Regions from separate parts of the Thalassospira sp. GO-4 genome, predicted to be linked through region 1. Evidence: predicted binding sites of a transcription regulator. Region 1 holds the regulator's gene; each other region holds the start of a gene.

What was found. The regulator PhoB, encoded in region 1, activates phosphate uptake and scavenging genes when phosphate is short. The targets are predictions, from matches to a motif close to TNTCATAAAACTGTCA.
Region 2: M9H61_RS00960 (HAD family phosphatase) is a predicted target of PhoB. The motif match lies at 2,481-2,496, and genes of this name have one in related genera.
Region 3: phnD (phosphate/phosphite/phosphonate ABC transporter substrate-binding protein) is a predicted target of PhoB. The motif match lies at 3,031-3,046, and genes of this name have one in related genera.

The regions. Positions count from the first base shown of each region.
Region 1 covers NZ_CP097807.1:3,601,924-3,606,980, reverse strand. The annotation lists gene M9H61_RS16510 (calcium/sodium antiporter) at 1-155, opposite strand, end outside; gene M9H61_RS16505 (cation:proton antiporter) at 455-2,521, shown strand; gene phoB (phosphate regulon transcriptional regulator PhoB) at 2,638-3,336, opposite strand; gene phoU (phosphate signaling complex protein PhoU) at 3,354-4,076, opposite strand; gene pstB (phosphate ABC transporter ATP-binding protein PstB) at 4,099-4,902, opposite strand; gene pstA (phosphate ABC transporter permease PstA) at 4,904-5,057, opposite strand, start outside.
Region 2 covers NZ_CP097807.1:183,314-188,370, forward strand. The annotation lists gene M9H61_RS00945 (hypothetical protein) at 100-360, opposite strand; gene M9H61_RS00950 (HAD-IA family hydrolase) at 564-1,262, shown strand; gene M9H61_RS00955 (hypothetical protein) at 1,249-1,725, shown strand; gene M9H61_RS00960 (HAD family phosphatase) at 1,827-2,441, opposite strand; gene M9H61_RS00965 (dienelactone hydrolase family protein) at 2,728-3,552, shown strand; gene M9H61_RS00970 (ABC transporter permease) at 3,624-4,394, opposite strand; gene M9H61_RS00975 (ABC transporter ATP-binding protein) at 4,413-5,057, opposite strand, start outside.
Region 3 covers NZ_CP097807.1:2,038,189-2,043,245, reverse strand. The annotation lists gene phnE (phosphonate ABC transporter, permease protein PhnE) at 1-239, opposite strand, end outside; gene phnE (phosphonate ABC transporter, permease protein PhnE) at 233-1,039, opposite strand; gene phnC (phosphonate ABC transporter ATP-binding protein) at 1,036-1,833, opposite strand; gene phnD (phosphate/phosphite/phosphonate ABC transporter substrate-binding protein) at 1,919-2,887, opposite strand; gene M9H61_RS09575 (DeoR/GlpR family DNA-binding transcription regulator) at 3,116-3,919, shown strand; gene fumC (class II fumarate hydratase) at 4,080-5,057, shown strand, end outside.

The DNA of each region.
Region 1 (5,057 bases):
GATGTCCCGGCCGCAACGATCGTCAAACCGACAATTACTTTTGACACCCCAAGCAAAAGAGCCAATCCAACGGCACCACGCACGATAAATTCGCCACCAGCCGTCAACAGGACAAGACCGGCGATAATCTGAAGATAGGGGATAAGCTGTTCCAAAACGCGTTTGCTCTTATTGGGGGTCAATTATATGGACCTGATCAGGCCCGCGGAACATGGCATCTGGCACCAGGATTGGCAAGTCATCAGGGCATGACAATTTTCACAGCACACAATTGAATTCCCCGCCCGGCGCATTAGGTCAAACCAACAAGACAAGCCTTGAAACAGATCAAACCGGTACGGGTTAATTGCGTTGGCATCGTCAAATTTCCACAGGACGATACCGTTCAATTCCGCTATCCTGATCATCTCGTTGTTTTCAAATATTTATCTGCTTTGCCGGATCAATTCTGACCATGCATCACAGCGTTCTGTTCGAGCTGTTCCTGATCCTTGCTGCGGCTGTGGTTGCAGTACCCATCGCGCATCGTTTGCGCGCCAATTCGATTATCGGTTTTCTGATCGGCGGATTTTGCATCGGGCCATTCGGGTTTGGACTGATTACCGAACGTGAAGACATTTCCACAGTTGCCGAACTGGGGGTCGTCTTCCTGCTGTTCATGATCGGGCTTGAACTGTCGCGCGAACGATTGCGCGTCATTGGCGGGCGGTTTGCGGCACTCGGTCTGTTGCAGATCCTGGTTTCAATGGCTGCGATCATGGGCGTTCTGGCGCTGCTTGATCTGCCATTGGCGGCATCCCTTGTAATTGCGGGTGCGCTGGCCCTGTCATCAACCGCGATTATCCTTAAACAGTTGTCTGACGACCGGCAGCTCAATACCCGTTTCGGGCGGGCCGCCCTTGCAATCCTTCTGGTCCAGGACGTGGCGGTTGGTCCGTTCCTGATCATGGTTCAGGCGGCGGGCAATGCCGGTACCGAAACCAGCCCGTGGATCAGTATTCTTCTTGGCTTCGGTTCTGTCGCCCTGCTTCTGGTCGCAGGACGGTATCTTTTGCCGCATCTGTTTCGCTATATCGCGTCGCTTAAAAACCCGGAACTGTTTGCGATTGGGACCCTGTTCGTTGTTCTTGCCGCCAGCACCCTGACCGAGGTTTCCGGACTTTCGATGGCACTTGGCGCGTTCATTGCCGGTGTAATGCTGGCCGAAACCGAATTCCGCCATCAGATCGAAGCCGATATCGCGCCATTCCGTGGCGTTTTCCTGTCGCTGTTCTTTATGTCGGTCGGGATGTCGGTCAATGCCAATGTTGTCTATGAACAGTTTGGCAGTGTGCTGCTGTGGCTGATTGCATTGCTTGTCATCAAGACGGCCGTTCTGTTTGTCTTGTCCTTGGCGATTCGGTTTGAACGGGGTTCGGCCCTTCGTGTTGCGATGAGCCTGGCAGCAGGCGGTGAATTTGCATTCGTCATGTTTGCACTGGCGGCCCAGAATGGTGCAATTCCGCGCGATCTTGCCGCGATGCTGATCCCGGTGGTTGCCTTGTCGATGGCATTGACACCGACCCTGATCAATCTTGGCCACCGGATCGAGGAAAAGCTGCATCCCAAGGAAGACGACCAGCTTGGCCCGATCTCGGATGAAACCGAAGGCATCCACCAGCATGTTCTGGTCATCGGCAGCGGACGTGTCGGCAGGGTTCTGGCGCGTCTTTTGAAAACCCGCGATATTCCGTTCATTGTTCTCGACAGTGATGCCCAACAGGTTTCGCGCGGCCGTGCAGAGGGGCTCCCCGTATTCTTTGCCGATGGGTCACGCCCGGAAACATTCCGCGCCGCCCACACCGATGAAGCGCGCATCGCGGTTGTTGCCATGGGTAACCCGCATGCAACCGAAAAGACCGTTGCGCTTCTACGTCAGCATTATCCGCATCTCAAGATCTTTGCCCGCGCCCAGGACATCACCCATATCGGTCCGCTGTCGCGCAGCGGGGCCGATGCGGCAATTCCCGAAGTACTGGAAACCGGCCTTCGGCTTTCGGATCATGTGCTGTCGGCCTGCGACGTGCCACAAGAAGACATTGATGCCGAAATCGCCAAGTTCCGGCGCGCTGACATGCTGTTGATGAACGAACTGGCACCAAGGACCCAGCGCAAAAAGGCCCCGGAACCGGCACAAGCAGCACCGGCATCAGAAGTCGCACCAGCGACAACACCATCTGCGGCACCTGCATCCGCGGCATCTGCATCCCCGGCGACCGCGAAGACAACAAAGGCATCCGGCACGGCTGCGCAAACCGCCAAAACCAAACCGACGGCAAAGAAACCTGCGTCGCGTGCCACGCCAAAGAAAACAACCGGGCGCAAGGTTGCGACAAAACCCGCCGCAACCAAAACAACGTCGGGCAAAACCACATCGGGCAAAAAAGCAGCGCCCCGCAAACCGGCGACAGAGACTGCGCCATCAGACAAGCCGGCAACATCCCGGTCAGGCCGCACCACACGTGGCAAAGCTAAAGACTAGCTAAATGCAAAACCCCCGCGGCCTGTGGCAACGGGGGTTTTGTTTGATCTGAGTGTCAGAATTTTTTCAGACGCGCCTAGCAACGAGCCCGCAGTCCGGCCTTGTGGCCGGATCAATCAGGCCGCAGTTTCCGAATCCAGCGCATAGCCGGCTGCCCGAACCGTCCGGATGATATCGCGGGTACCTTTGACATCATTCAGGGCCTTCCGCAGGCGGCGGATATGCACATCAACCGTACGGGTTTCGACATAAATGTTCGGTCCCCAAACAGCATTCAAAAGCTGCTCGCGGGAGAAAACACGCCCCGGATGTTCAAGGAAGTAGCGCAGAAGACGAAATTCGGTCGGACCAAGGTGGATGGCCTTGCCATTGCGGCTGACGCGATGGGCGGCAAGATCCATTTCGATATCGGAATAGACCAACTGCCCTTGTGGTTGCGCCGGACCGGATCGGCGCAGAAGTGCGCGAATACGTGCCAGCAACTCGCCAATCGCGAACGGTTTGGTGACATAGTCATCAGCACCGGTATCAAGCCCGCGAATGCGATCCCCTTCTTCGCCACGCGCAGTCACCATGATGACCGGCAAATCGCGGCTTTCGGGCTTGCGGCGGATCTGACGGCAAACCTCGATCCCCGACATGACCGGCAACATCCAGTCCAGAAGGACAAGATCAACATGCGTTTCAGCAAGAATTTTCAACGCTTCGTCACCGTCACCGGCTTCGACAACCTGCATCCCCTCACGTTCGAGGTTGTAGCGCAACATGGTTACGATTGCAGCTTCGTCCTCGACGATAAGAACCGTTGGGTCCATCTTCCTATGCTCCAGTGTCACTCATTCGGTTCGACAACAGCAAAGTTCGCTGCATCATTTTTTGGCCGGTCGATTGCCGGCAGGTCTTCGCCCTTGATCCGGTAATAGATCGTTTCGGCGATATTGGTGGCATGATCGCCAATACGTTCGATGTTCTTGGCGATGAACAGCATGTGGGTCGATGCCGTAATGTTGCGCGGATCTTCCATCATGTAGGTCAGCAATTCGCGGAACAGCGAATTGTACATGTCGTCGACTTCCTGATCGCGCGCCCAGACGCGTTCCGCCTTTTCGGCGTCACCTTCGATATAGGCGTCGAGAACATCCTTGATGATTTCCTGGGCCAGCTTGCCCATATTAGGGATCACCTGGACCGGACGGATCGGCGGGATCTGGTTCAGGACCTGGGCACGTTTGGCAATGTTCTTGGCCAAATCACCAATACGCTCAAGATCATTGGACAGCTTAAGCGCCGTCACGACCTGACGCAGGTCATCAGCCATCGGCTGGCGCAGGGCCAGAAGACGGACCGCAAAATCCTGCACTTCCTGTTCAAGAACATCGATACGATGGTCTGAAAGAATGACTTTTTCAGCCAGTTCCGAGTCACGCTTTACAATAGAGCGGATCGCAGAGATCAGCTGACTTTCTGCAAGCCCGCCCATCTGCGAGATGATGTTGTTCAGACGGGTCAGTTCCTCGTCGAACGAACTCACGATATGTGTTTTGTCGTCAGCCATTTATGCGTTCTCCTCGTATCGCTTAACCAAAGCGACCGGTAATGTAACCCTTGGTGCGGTCGTCTTTCGGGTTGGTGAAGATCTGATCGGTTTCACCAACTTCTACCAGCTTGCCAAGGTGGAAAAATGCGGTCCGCTGCGATACACGCGCAGCCTGCTGCATGGAGTGCGTCACGATCACGATCGTGTAGTTCGAACGCAGTTCGTCAATCAGCTCTTCGACCTTTGCCGTTGCGATCGGATCAAGTGCCGAGCACGGCTCGTCCATCAGAATGACTTCTGGGCTGACCGCAACCGCACGTGCGATGCAAAGACGCTGCTGCTGACCACCCGAAAGACCGGTAGCCGGGGATTGCAGGCGATCTTTGACTTCCTTGAGAAGACCGGCACGCTCAAGCGAGGTCATGACAATTTCATCAAGTTCGTCACGCGAATTGACCAGCCCATGAATGCGCGGGCCATAGGCCACGTTGTCATAGATCGATTTCGGGAACGGGTTCGGTTTCTGGAACACCATCCCGATACGTGCGCGCAGCTGAACAACGTCGATCCGCTTGTCATAGATATCGCGGCCATCAAGGGTCACCTTGCCATTGATGGTCACACCATCAATCGTGTCGTTCATGCGGTTCATGCACCGCAGGAAGGTCGACTTGCCACAACCCGACGGGCCGATCAAAGCGGTAACCTGACGTTCGACGATATCCAGATTGACATCGAACAGCGCCTGATTGTCGCTATAGAAAAGATTAAGGTCACGTGCCGTCATTTTCGGGCTTGCGACCGACGGCTCTGCCGTCATTGCGCTCTGGGATACAGCAGCCATTTTACCACTTCCGTTCAAATTTTTTGCGCAGATACACAGCCAGTCCATTCATCAGGATCAGGAAGGCCAGCAACACCATAATCGCTGCCGAGGTTTTCTCGACAAAGGCACGTTCCGGGCTGTCTGCCCACAGATAGATCTGGACCGGTAGAACC
Region 2 (5,057 bases), 1.1 Mb from region 1:
ACGCGAAAAGCCGACGCAGTGCGTCGGCTTTTTCGTCCCTGTCTGAAGTCAAAACCAAAAGGCGTTGAATGACATTCGAGCTTATTATCAAGCGGTATGTTAGTTTTTGCCGAAACGTTTTATGAAGGCATCATACACCCGGTTCAGATGCTGGGCATGAACCGTATTTCCCATGCGTTCGCACATTTCAGCCTGACCTTTGATCATGAACGCAATGCGCTTGCGGCCTTGCGTCGTGTGAACCATGCTCTCGCCTTCCTCGAGTGCGGTCACAATCGGGATTTGCTCACACTCGGCAATCGCGAGAATTTCTTCCTCCTTAAGGTCGCTGAAATCTATACAGTCCCGTAGCGTGAGCATCGCCTGCCTCCGCTGTCATAAAGGTCAGAACCACAGTATGGCGCGCCTTTGAGGTGATCAGAAGAAGTTCAAATTTCACCATTGGTTTCCGATGCTTCGGGCAAAGCAAAAAATGGTTCTTGGTTGCAGATGTCAGGGACTCGATCTTTGATCGGCTTTGGATTAGGTTCTGCCTTTCCGTTAGACAGGATGAAAGACCCCACATGACCACAGATCCGCTCAGACTTGTCGTATTTGATTGTGACGGCACGCTCGTCGACAGCCAGCATGCGATCTCCCATTGCATGGACCATGCCTTTGCGCAAAACGGGCTGGATTGCCCGGGGCTTGAAAATACCCGCACGATCATCGGTCTGAGTCTGCCCGAAGCCATCACCAAACTGGCCGCCCCCAACCGTATTGACGATGCCCTGATTGATGCCATCACCGTGGCCTACAAGACGGCGTTCTTTACCCTGCGCCAGACCCCTGATTTCCACGAGCCGCTGTTTCCCGGTGTGCGCGAAGTTTTGGCCGAGCTTGACCGTCGCCAATGGCTGAGCGGTGTTGCCACCGGCAAGGCCCGCCGTGGTCTCGATGCCGTATTGGCCCGGAATGAACTTGAAGGCCGGTTCGTAACGCTTCAGACCTGTGACAATCACCCGTCAAAGCCCAATCCGGCGATGCTGATGGCTGCCCTTGAGGAAACCGGTGTGGATGCGCCCAATGCGGTCATTGTTGGCGATACCAGCTATGATATCGAAATGGGCCGTGCCGCGGGCATGATCGCGATTGGTGTCGACTGGGGCTATCATGATGTCGATACCCTTCATAAATCCGGCGCACATGCCGTGATCAGCCATTTTGATGATTTGCCTGTGGTTCTTGACAGAATATGGGAAAGTGACCGTGACGCCGCTTAAAAACCCGGATCTGGCACCGATCCGTTTTGAATTGACGATGGCAATCGATCCCGAGGATGCCTTTGATGCCTTTACCAAAGGCTTCGGGGACTGGTGGCCGACCGACAGCCATTCCATTTCCAAAAAGGATTGCCTGGCGATTGTCCTTGATCCGGCGGCCGGGGGTGAAATTGTCGAACATGTCAAAGGCAAGGACGACATTCCGTGGGGCCGGATCGATATCTGGCAGCCGGGTGAACGGATTGCCTTTACCTGGCACCCGGGATGGGATGCTGGCGATTTCACCCGGATTGATGTGCGGTTTGGCCTGAATGATTTCGGGCGTTGCGTCATTCGTCTTGAGCACGGGGCATGGGAAAATGTCGGCGATATCGCACCGGCATTGCGGGACGGATATCTGTCGGGCTGGGAATTCGTGTTTGGTGAATGTTTCGCCAATTACCTGCGAACAGCGCGCCGCTAAGCCCGAACTCAGACCATAAATTTCGGGTCTTTGGACTGAAATGCAAAAGGGCACCCTGTGGTGCCCTTTGTCATGTCGATTTGATGTGGGGTGATGTCGGGTTAAAAGACCCGGTCTTCGATCAGTTCACGGTGCAGTTTGACCGGATCGCGGAACCAGTGGGTCATAAAGCCCATTTCGCGGGCCTGCTGAATGTTCTTTTCGCTGTCATCGATAAACAGGGTTTCGCGCGGGTTAAGTTTGAAACGCGCACAAACCAGTTCGAAAATTTGCGGGTCAGGTTTGGCAAGCTTTTCCTGCCCCGATACCAGAATGCCTTCAAAGTGATTTAGGAAGTCAAAACGTGCCAGCGCATGCGGCCATGTTTCCGCCGACCAGTTGGTCAGGGCAAACAGGCGGACTTTCTTGCGCGTTTTGAGGTCTTCCAGAATGCCGACTGTGCGTTCGATCGGGCCTTTCATCATTTCGGGCCAGCGTTCGTTCCATGCAGCAATTTCGTCATGATAATGCGGATAGCGATGCTGAAGATCGGGGATCGAATTGGCAAAGCTCAGCGCGCCCTTGTCATGCAAAAAGTTCCAGTGCGGATGGCAGACTTCGGTCAGGAATTTTTCCATTTCCGCGGGGTCGTTGAAAATCTTGCGATACAGGTGACGGGGATCCCAGTCGACAAGAACCCCACCAAGATCAAACAGGACAGTTTCGATATCGCGCATGATGTTTCCCTATGTCTCCCCGGGGCAATGGATTGCGTGTTACGGGTTGGTTAAACCAGTTGGCACGCGCAATCGCAAGCTGCAGTTTCTTGAAAGATTGCAGATGCGCTATGATCTTGCCGGGGAACGGGAACGTAATAAGGGTCATTCCAGATGGCCGGTGTGCCAACATGCCCCGCCAGGCGGTTGGTCTTGCCGGTCGATGACATGATTGTCATTTGCCAAAACCCGGTGCGGTTGCAAATGATAAACGTTCTGCAAAACAAGAATCAGAGGAGGCCTGAACATGTGTACGCTTGATGGATGTGGTTCTCACGAACATCTTGGTCCGCCGCCCAAGGCGACCGACGAAGACCGTCGACTGTTTCTCAAAGGTGCTGTTGCCCTGCCGCTTGCTGTAATTCTTGCCGATCCGATGCTTGCCCATGCGGCTGGATCGACGCTTGAAAAAGTCACGATTACGACCCCCGAAGGCGACGCCATGATGGCCGAAATCGCCATGCCGGCAACGCTTCCGGCACCGACGGTCATTCTGATCCATGAATGGTGGGGGCTGAATGACCAGATCCGCGCGGTTGCCGCGGAATATGCCAAACAGGGCTATATCGCGCTTGCGGTTGATCTGTATGGCAAGCCGCCTGCAACCACGCCCGACGGGGCGAAGGCACTGATGGCAGGGCTTGATCCGGTTGCCGCAACCCGCAAGTTGCAGTCATCGGTCGCGTTCCTTCGAAATCACAAGGACTCAACGGGCAAGGTCGGCTCGGTCGGCTGGTGCTTTGGCGGCGGATGGTCGCTTAATACTGCCCTTGCCACGGATATTGATGCTGCTGTGGTCTATTACGGCAATGTCAAAAAGACCCCGGAACAGGTCGCAACCCTCAATGCGCCGTTGATGGGGCATTTCGGCACCCTTGATAAAAGCATCAACAAGGAAATGGTCGAAGGTTTCGAGGAATCCCTGCGCATTGCCGGCAAGTCGGACTATCAGTTCTTCTGGTATGATGCCGATCACGCCTTTGCCAATCCAAGTGGCGGTCGCTATGACAGCGAAGACGCCATGCTGGCCTGGGAACGCACCATGGCGTTCTTTGATCAGCATCTGGGATAGTCCCCGGACGCATTTGTATGATGAAAAAAAGGCCGGGATGACCCGGCCTTTTTATTGGTCTGATGATTGGATCAGGTGGTCTGGTTGCCGCGGTTCGCCCATTTGGTCGAACGGCGTTCAATGACATTGAAGATCTCGTACATCGCAATGCCCATCACCGCGATCACCAGCAATCCGGCAAAGACCAGCGGCATGTTGAATTTCGACGATGCGGACAACATCAGATATCCGACACCGACATTCGATGCCACGGTCTCGGAAATCACCGACCCGACAAAGGCCAGCGTGATCGCAACCTTGAGCGATGCAAAGAAATAGGGCATGGCACGCGGGAAGCCGACCTTGACCAGAATGTCGGTGCGCGTGGCACCAAGGGAACGCAACACATCGCGCAATTCCGGTTCCAGTGTGGCAAGCCCGGTGGCAACATTGACCACGATCGGAAAGAACGAAATCAGAAATGCGGTGATGATGGCCGGCACGGTGCCGATGCCAAACCACATGACCAGTACCGGTACAAGGGCCACTTTCGGGACCGAATTGAACCCGACCAGAAGCGGGTTGGCCGCATCATAGATCGCCCGGCTGGACCCCACCAGCGCGCCCAGGATCACCCCGAACACCACAGCAATGGCAAAGCCCGCAAGGGTCGTATAAAGCGTGTGAACCGCATGCATCCAGATCGCTTCATGGAATTGCCAGCCGACAATGATGCTTTCGGACGGGGTCGGCAGGACATAGGGCGGAATATTGAAGATCCGCACGATCAGTTCCCACAGAACAAAAAGACCGATCGCACTAAGCCACGGGGCTGCTTTGGAAAGATTGGGTTTCTTTTTCATGATAATTGCCCGCCCTTCTTAGGATTCTCGCACGTCACGGATGTGACTGCGCAGTTCATGGACAAGGTCGGTGAATGGCTGGGTAAAGGTGGCTTCCTGATCGCGCGGGCGGGGCAGGGGATTTTCACGCTCTACCAGAATTTTGCCAGGCCGCTTGGACATCACATAAATGGTGTCGGCCAAATAGGCCGCTTCGCGCAGGTCATGGGTCACCAGAATGACGGTAAAGGGACGCACCATCCAAAGGTTTTGCAAAATGTCCCAAAGCTCTTCACGGGTAAAGGCATCAAGCGCGCCAAACGGTTCATCAAGCATCAGAAGATCCGGTTCATGGATCAGGGACCGGCACAGTGATGCGCGCTGCTGCATGCCGCCGGACAATTCCCAGGGATATTTGTCTTCGTGGCCTTCAAGGCCGACACTGGCCAGAAGTTTGCGCGCGCGTTCTTCGTATTCGGCCCGGTGTTTGCGCAACCGGTTGCGGTGCGGTTTGACGATTTCCATGGGCAGCAACACGTTATCAAGTGTCGTCCGCCATGGCAGAAGGGTCGGGTTCTGGAATGCCATGCCGACAATCTTAAGCGGTCCGGCGACTTCCTTGTTATCGACAATGACAGTCCCCTCGGACGGGGGCATCAGGCCGGATACAAGTTTCAGCAACGA
Region 3 (5,057 bases), 1.6 Mb from region 1:
GCAATGTCTTTCCAGCCATCCAGCGATGGCGGGAACATGCGTGCAAACAGATCGCCCATCTGTTCGGGCGCATCCCAAAGCCACGGCCAGATGATGTTGATGGTCGACAGTGACCAGACAACAGCCAGTGCAACCAGTGCCATGACACCATAGCGGCGCCAGCGTTCTTTGGTGGTGTAACGTGACCATTCGCGATGGGCGATTGCGTCCGGTCCGGTAGGTTGAGTGGTGGCTACCATAGGTTCCTCCTGATCCGGCCGCTGATGGCCTCGCTGACAAGGATCACACCGATGATGCAAAGGGTGATGGCCAGCGCAAAGTCATAGTCATATCGGCCAAACGCATTCAAAAGCGTCGATCCGATGCCGCCCGCACCGACAATGCCGACAATCGCCGACGCACGCAGGTTGCTATCAAGCTGATAGATCGAAAGACCGATCTGACGGGGCATGATTTGCGGAATGACGGCATAAAGCAGGGTGACAAAGGTCGCCCCGCCCGCAGCACGGATGGCTTCGACCTGTCCCCAGTCGATTTCCTCGATCCGTTCGGCCAGCATTTTGGCAACAAAACCGATGGAATAGACCGTCAGGGTCAGGATACCGGCAAGCGGGCCGAAACCGACTGCTTTGACAAACAGGATGGCGACAATGACCGGGTGGAAGGAACGGGCAACGATGATCACGCCACGCCCGATGGTATAAAGCCATTTCGGTGCGATGTTCGATGCCGATGCAAAGGCAATCGGAACGCTCAGTGCCAGACCCAAAAGAGTCGAGACAATGGCGATCTTGATGCTTTCCATAAAGCCGTCAAACAGCAACTCGCCACGGATGAAGCTTGGCGGGAAGGCACCCTTGAAAATGCGAATGGCGCGCGGAACACCATCCTGGATACGGTCCCAGTCAAAGGGCAGGCTGGTCAAAGCCCACCAGACATAGGCCACAGTCGCGATCAGAAGACCCCAGCGCAACACAGGGTTGGCAATAAAGGGTGGCTTCTTCCATGTGCGGCCCGTTGATTGAACGGTGCTGCTCATCGTGCTGCTACCTCGCGCAGGTGGGTGTTGCTTTCGGCACCACCGCGTTCTTCGGCCGGAACACCGGCATAGATTTCATCCATCGCGTCATTGTTCAGATCAGTCGGTTCGCCGTCAAAAATGATGCGGCCAAACCGCATGCCGACGATGCGCTGGGTATATTCCTTGGCTTCGTTGACGTTATGGATGTTGATCAGAACCGGCAGATGCAGCTCTGACGCCAGGGCGCGCAGCAGTTCCATGATCTGGCGCGACGTTTTCGGATCAAGCGACGCAGTCGGTTCGTCGGCCAGCAGGATTTCTGGTTCCTGCATCAGGGCGCGGACAACGCCAACACGCTGACGTTCGCCGCCGGAAAGTTCGTCGGCGCGTTTGTCGGCATAATGGGCGATCCCGACACGTTCCATCAGATGAAATGCACGGTCGATGTCTTCTTGCGGATATTTGCGGGTCACGGCACGCCAGGCCGGAAGATAGCCAAGGCGCCCGGATTGAACATTTTCCATGACCGTCAGGCGGTCAATAAGGTTAAAGCCCTGGAACACCATGCCGATACGGCGGCGCGCCAGACGCAGCGCCTTTCCTTCAAGCTTGGTCAGTTCGGTGCCATTGAGTTCGATGGAGCCCGATGATGGCTCAACAAGGCGGTTGATACAGCGCAGAAGGGTACTTTTACCCGCCCCGGATGCGCCAATGATCGAAACCACGCTTTCGCCAGGTACTTCAAGGTTCAGGTTCTTCAACACTGCCTTTTCGTCGCCATAGCGTTTTACAAGTTCTTTGATACGCAGCATTGCGTTACCCCGGTTTGAATGGGAGACGACACAGGGCCACGGCAAGCCGGGCCCTGTGATGTTTTCGTCAATTGATTGAGGTGAATTACTTCAGGTTGTCCGGGGTGTATTTGACACCGTTGGCAGCCTGGATTTCACGAATGACGGCCCAGTCTTCCTGATAGGTGACCGGCAGGAACTTCGACACACCCTTGAATTCTTCACCAAGGGCGGTGCCCTTCATGTCGAAGGTAAAGAAGGCTTCCTTGATCTTTTCGATCAGTTCCGGCTTCAGGTTATAGGCATAGTTGAACGAAGTGGTCGGGAACGGCTTGCTTTCGTAGATGATCTTGACTTCTTTGGGATCATAAAGGTCGCGCTGGGCCATACGTTCGACAACTTCGGAGGCAACCGGGGCTGCGTCATAGTCACCGGCGACAACACCGAGGATCGACTGATCGTGGGAACCGGAATAGACGACTTCGTAATCCTGTTCCGGAACAATGCCCTGACCCGGAAGAAGGGCGCGCGGTGCCAGGTTGCCCGAGTTCGAGGTCGGCGAAGTGTGGGCAACACGCTTGCCTTTCAGGTCGGCCGGGGTGTTGATGCCGCTGTCAACGCGGGTGTAAAGCTGAAGTGTGTAACCGAAACGACCATCATCGCCACCCATCAGGGCGAACGGAACCGCACCGGCAAGGTTGACGGCAAACGGGGTCGGACCGGTCGAGAAGCCCGCAACATGCAGACGGCCGGAACGCATGGCTTCGACTTCGGCCGAGTTCGACTGAACCGCAAAGAAGTGAACGTCCTTGCCGGTTACTTTTTCAAGATGCTCAAGGAACGGCTCCCAGATGTCGGCATAAACGGCCGGGTCTTCGACCGGGGTATATGCAAAGACAAGGGTGTCGGGATCAACAAGCTGATCGGCGGGCGGTGCATCGGCAACCAGATCGCCATCCATGTCGCAATAAATCGGATCAAGATCGCCACGCGCGATGCAGTCGTCAGCCGCAGCTGCCGGGCTGGCGGCGAAGCCAAACATACCAACCGCAGCAAGCAGTGTGGTGAGTTTCAAAACGTCAGTTTTTTTCGGATGTGAAAACACGGCTACCGAACCTTTCTTCCCTGTGAACGCTGGATTTCAGCCATTTGTGATGTGGTTTTGTTGGTTTTATTGTTGCTTTTAACAACATTATGGGTTCGGAAAAGTTGAGAAATCAACATAAAACTGTAACAAAAGATTTCAGCAGAGGTTGCTAGAATGCCTGTATCATCATGAAAGCCGCCAATATTCAAAGGGGATATGGCTTTGCGTTTGGGAAAAAAAGAACGCCAACAACGCATTCTCCATGAACTTCAGGTTCACCCGCATGTGAGAGTTGCCACATTGGCCGAGCGATTCGACGTGGCGACCGAAACAATTCGCCGCGATCTTGATGCGCTTAGCAACGAAGGCCTGATCAAGCGCGAGTTTGGCGGGGCATCTGCCCGACCGATGGGCCATCAACCCGATCTGGCCGAACGCCAGTTATCCGCCGTTGCCGGGTTTGAACGGATTGGCATGCTGGCCGCGGATATGGTGCGTTCAGGCGATGTTGCGATGATCGATGCCGGATCAACCGTGGCACAGATCGCCCCGTTTCTTGCAGCACGGCGCAGCCCCTTGCCCCGGACCTTTCTGACCAATTGCTATGCGGTCGTGCAGGGCATGGCTGATCTTTGCGATTATGATGACGTCCTGATGTGCCCGGGTCAGTATGACCGGCGTGAAAATGCGGTTTACGGGACGGATACGGTTGAATATCTGCGCCGTTTTCATGCCAATATCGCCTTTATCGGGGCATCGGGCGTATCGCGCCAGGGATTTAGCGACGTCAACCGTCGCGCAGTTGCGGTCAAGCGCGCCATGATGGAACGCTCAGACGAAACCTGGCTGATGGTGGATCACACCAAGTTCGATCAGCGCTATCTTGAAAATGTCGCACCACTCGAAGATCTGACCGGGATCATAACCGACCGTGCCCCGGCCCCGGAAATCGCATCCCAGCTTGAACGGGCCGGCATCAGATTGCTGGCCTGGCAGGAGCAGATGGAAAAGGCGGGCTAGGCCGATCGGGCAATAAATGCAAACAAATCTTATTTGCATTTGCCTTTGCGCATGTTCCGAACCATATTTCTGGGCGACGTCCCGCGTTGAAGCGCACGGGATTGTTGCACCGGGTTTCCCGCCCCGGTCAGTTTGACGTCTGACACGGAGGATATCTATCGTGACTACAACAGTGACCACCCGTACTGAACAGGACACCATGGGCGAAATCGAGGTGCCAGCAGACCGGTATTGGGGGGCGCAAACCCAGCGTTCAAAACAGAATTTCCGCATTGGTGGCGAACGGATGCCTGATGCCCTGATCAAGGCATTCGGCATTCAGAAGCTGGCAGCATCACGTGCCAATGCCGTCCTTGGCAATCTTGACCCGGAACTGGCCAAGGCGATCGAGGCCGCGGCACTCGAAGTTGCCGATGGCAAATTGCTTGATCATTTTCCGCTGGTTGTCTGGCAGACCGGGTCGGGTACCCAGACCAACATGAACACCAACGAAGTGATTGCCAACCGTGCGTGTGAAATCCTTGGCAAACCGATGGGCATGCGCGATCCGGTTCATCCCAATGATCACGTCAATCGCGGGCAATCCTCCAATGACAGTTTCCCGGCTGCGATGCATATCGCCGCGGTGGTGGAAATTGAACGGGCGCTTAAACCGGCCCTGAAACATCTGAAACAGGCGCTTGATGACAAGGTCGCGGCCTTTGCCGATATTGTCAAAATCGGCCGAACCCATATGCAGGACGCCGTCCCGCTGACATTGGGACAGGAATTTTCCGGTTATGCGGCACAAATCGAACTGGGGCTGGAACGGATCGAAGATGCGCTGAAACGGCTGCGCAAACTGGCGCAGGGCGGGACTGCTCTTGGCACCGGGTTGAACGCGCCCAAGGGCTTTGACGTTGAATTTGCCAAACAGGTTTCCGAGATTACGGGACTTGATTTTTCAACCGCTGAAAACAAGTTCGAAGCCCTGGCCGCACATGATGCCTGTGTTGAAATGTCGGGTGTCATGAATGTGCTGGCCGCGTCCCTGATGAAGATCGGCAACGATATTCGTTTGTTGGGATCGGGACCGCGCTGTGGTCTTGGCGAATTGATCCTGCCGGCCAACGAGCCCGGATCATCCATCATGCCGGGC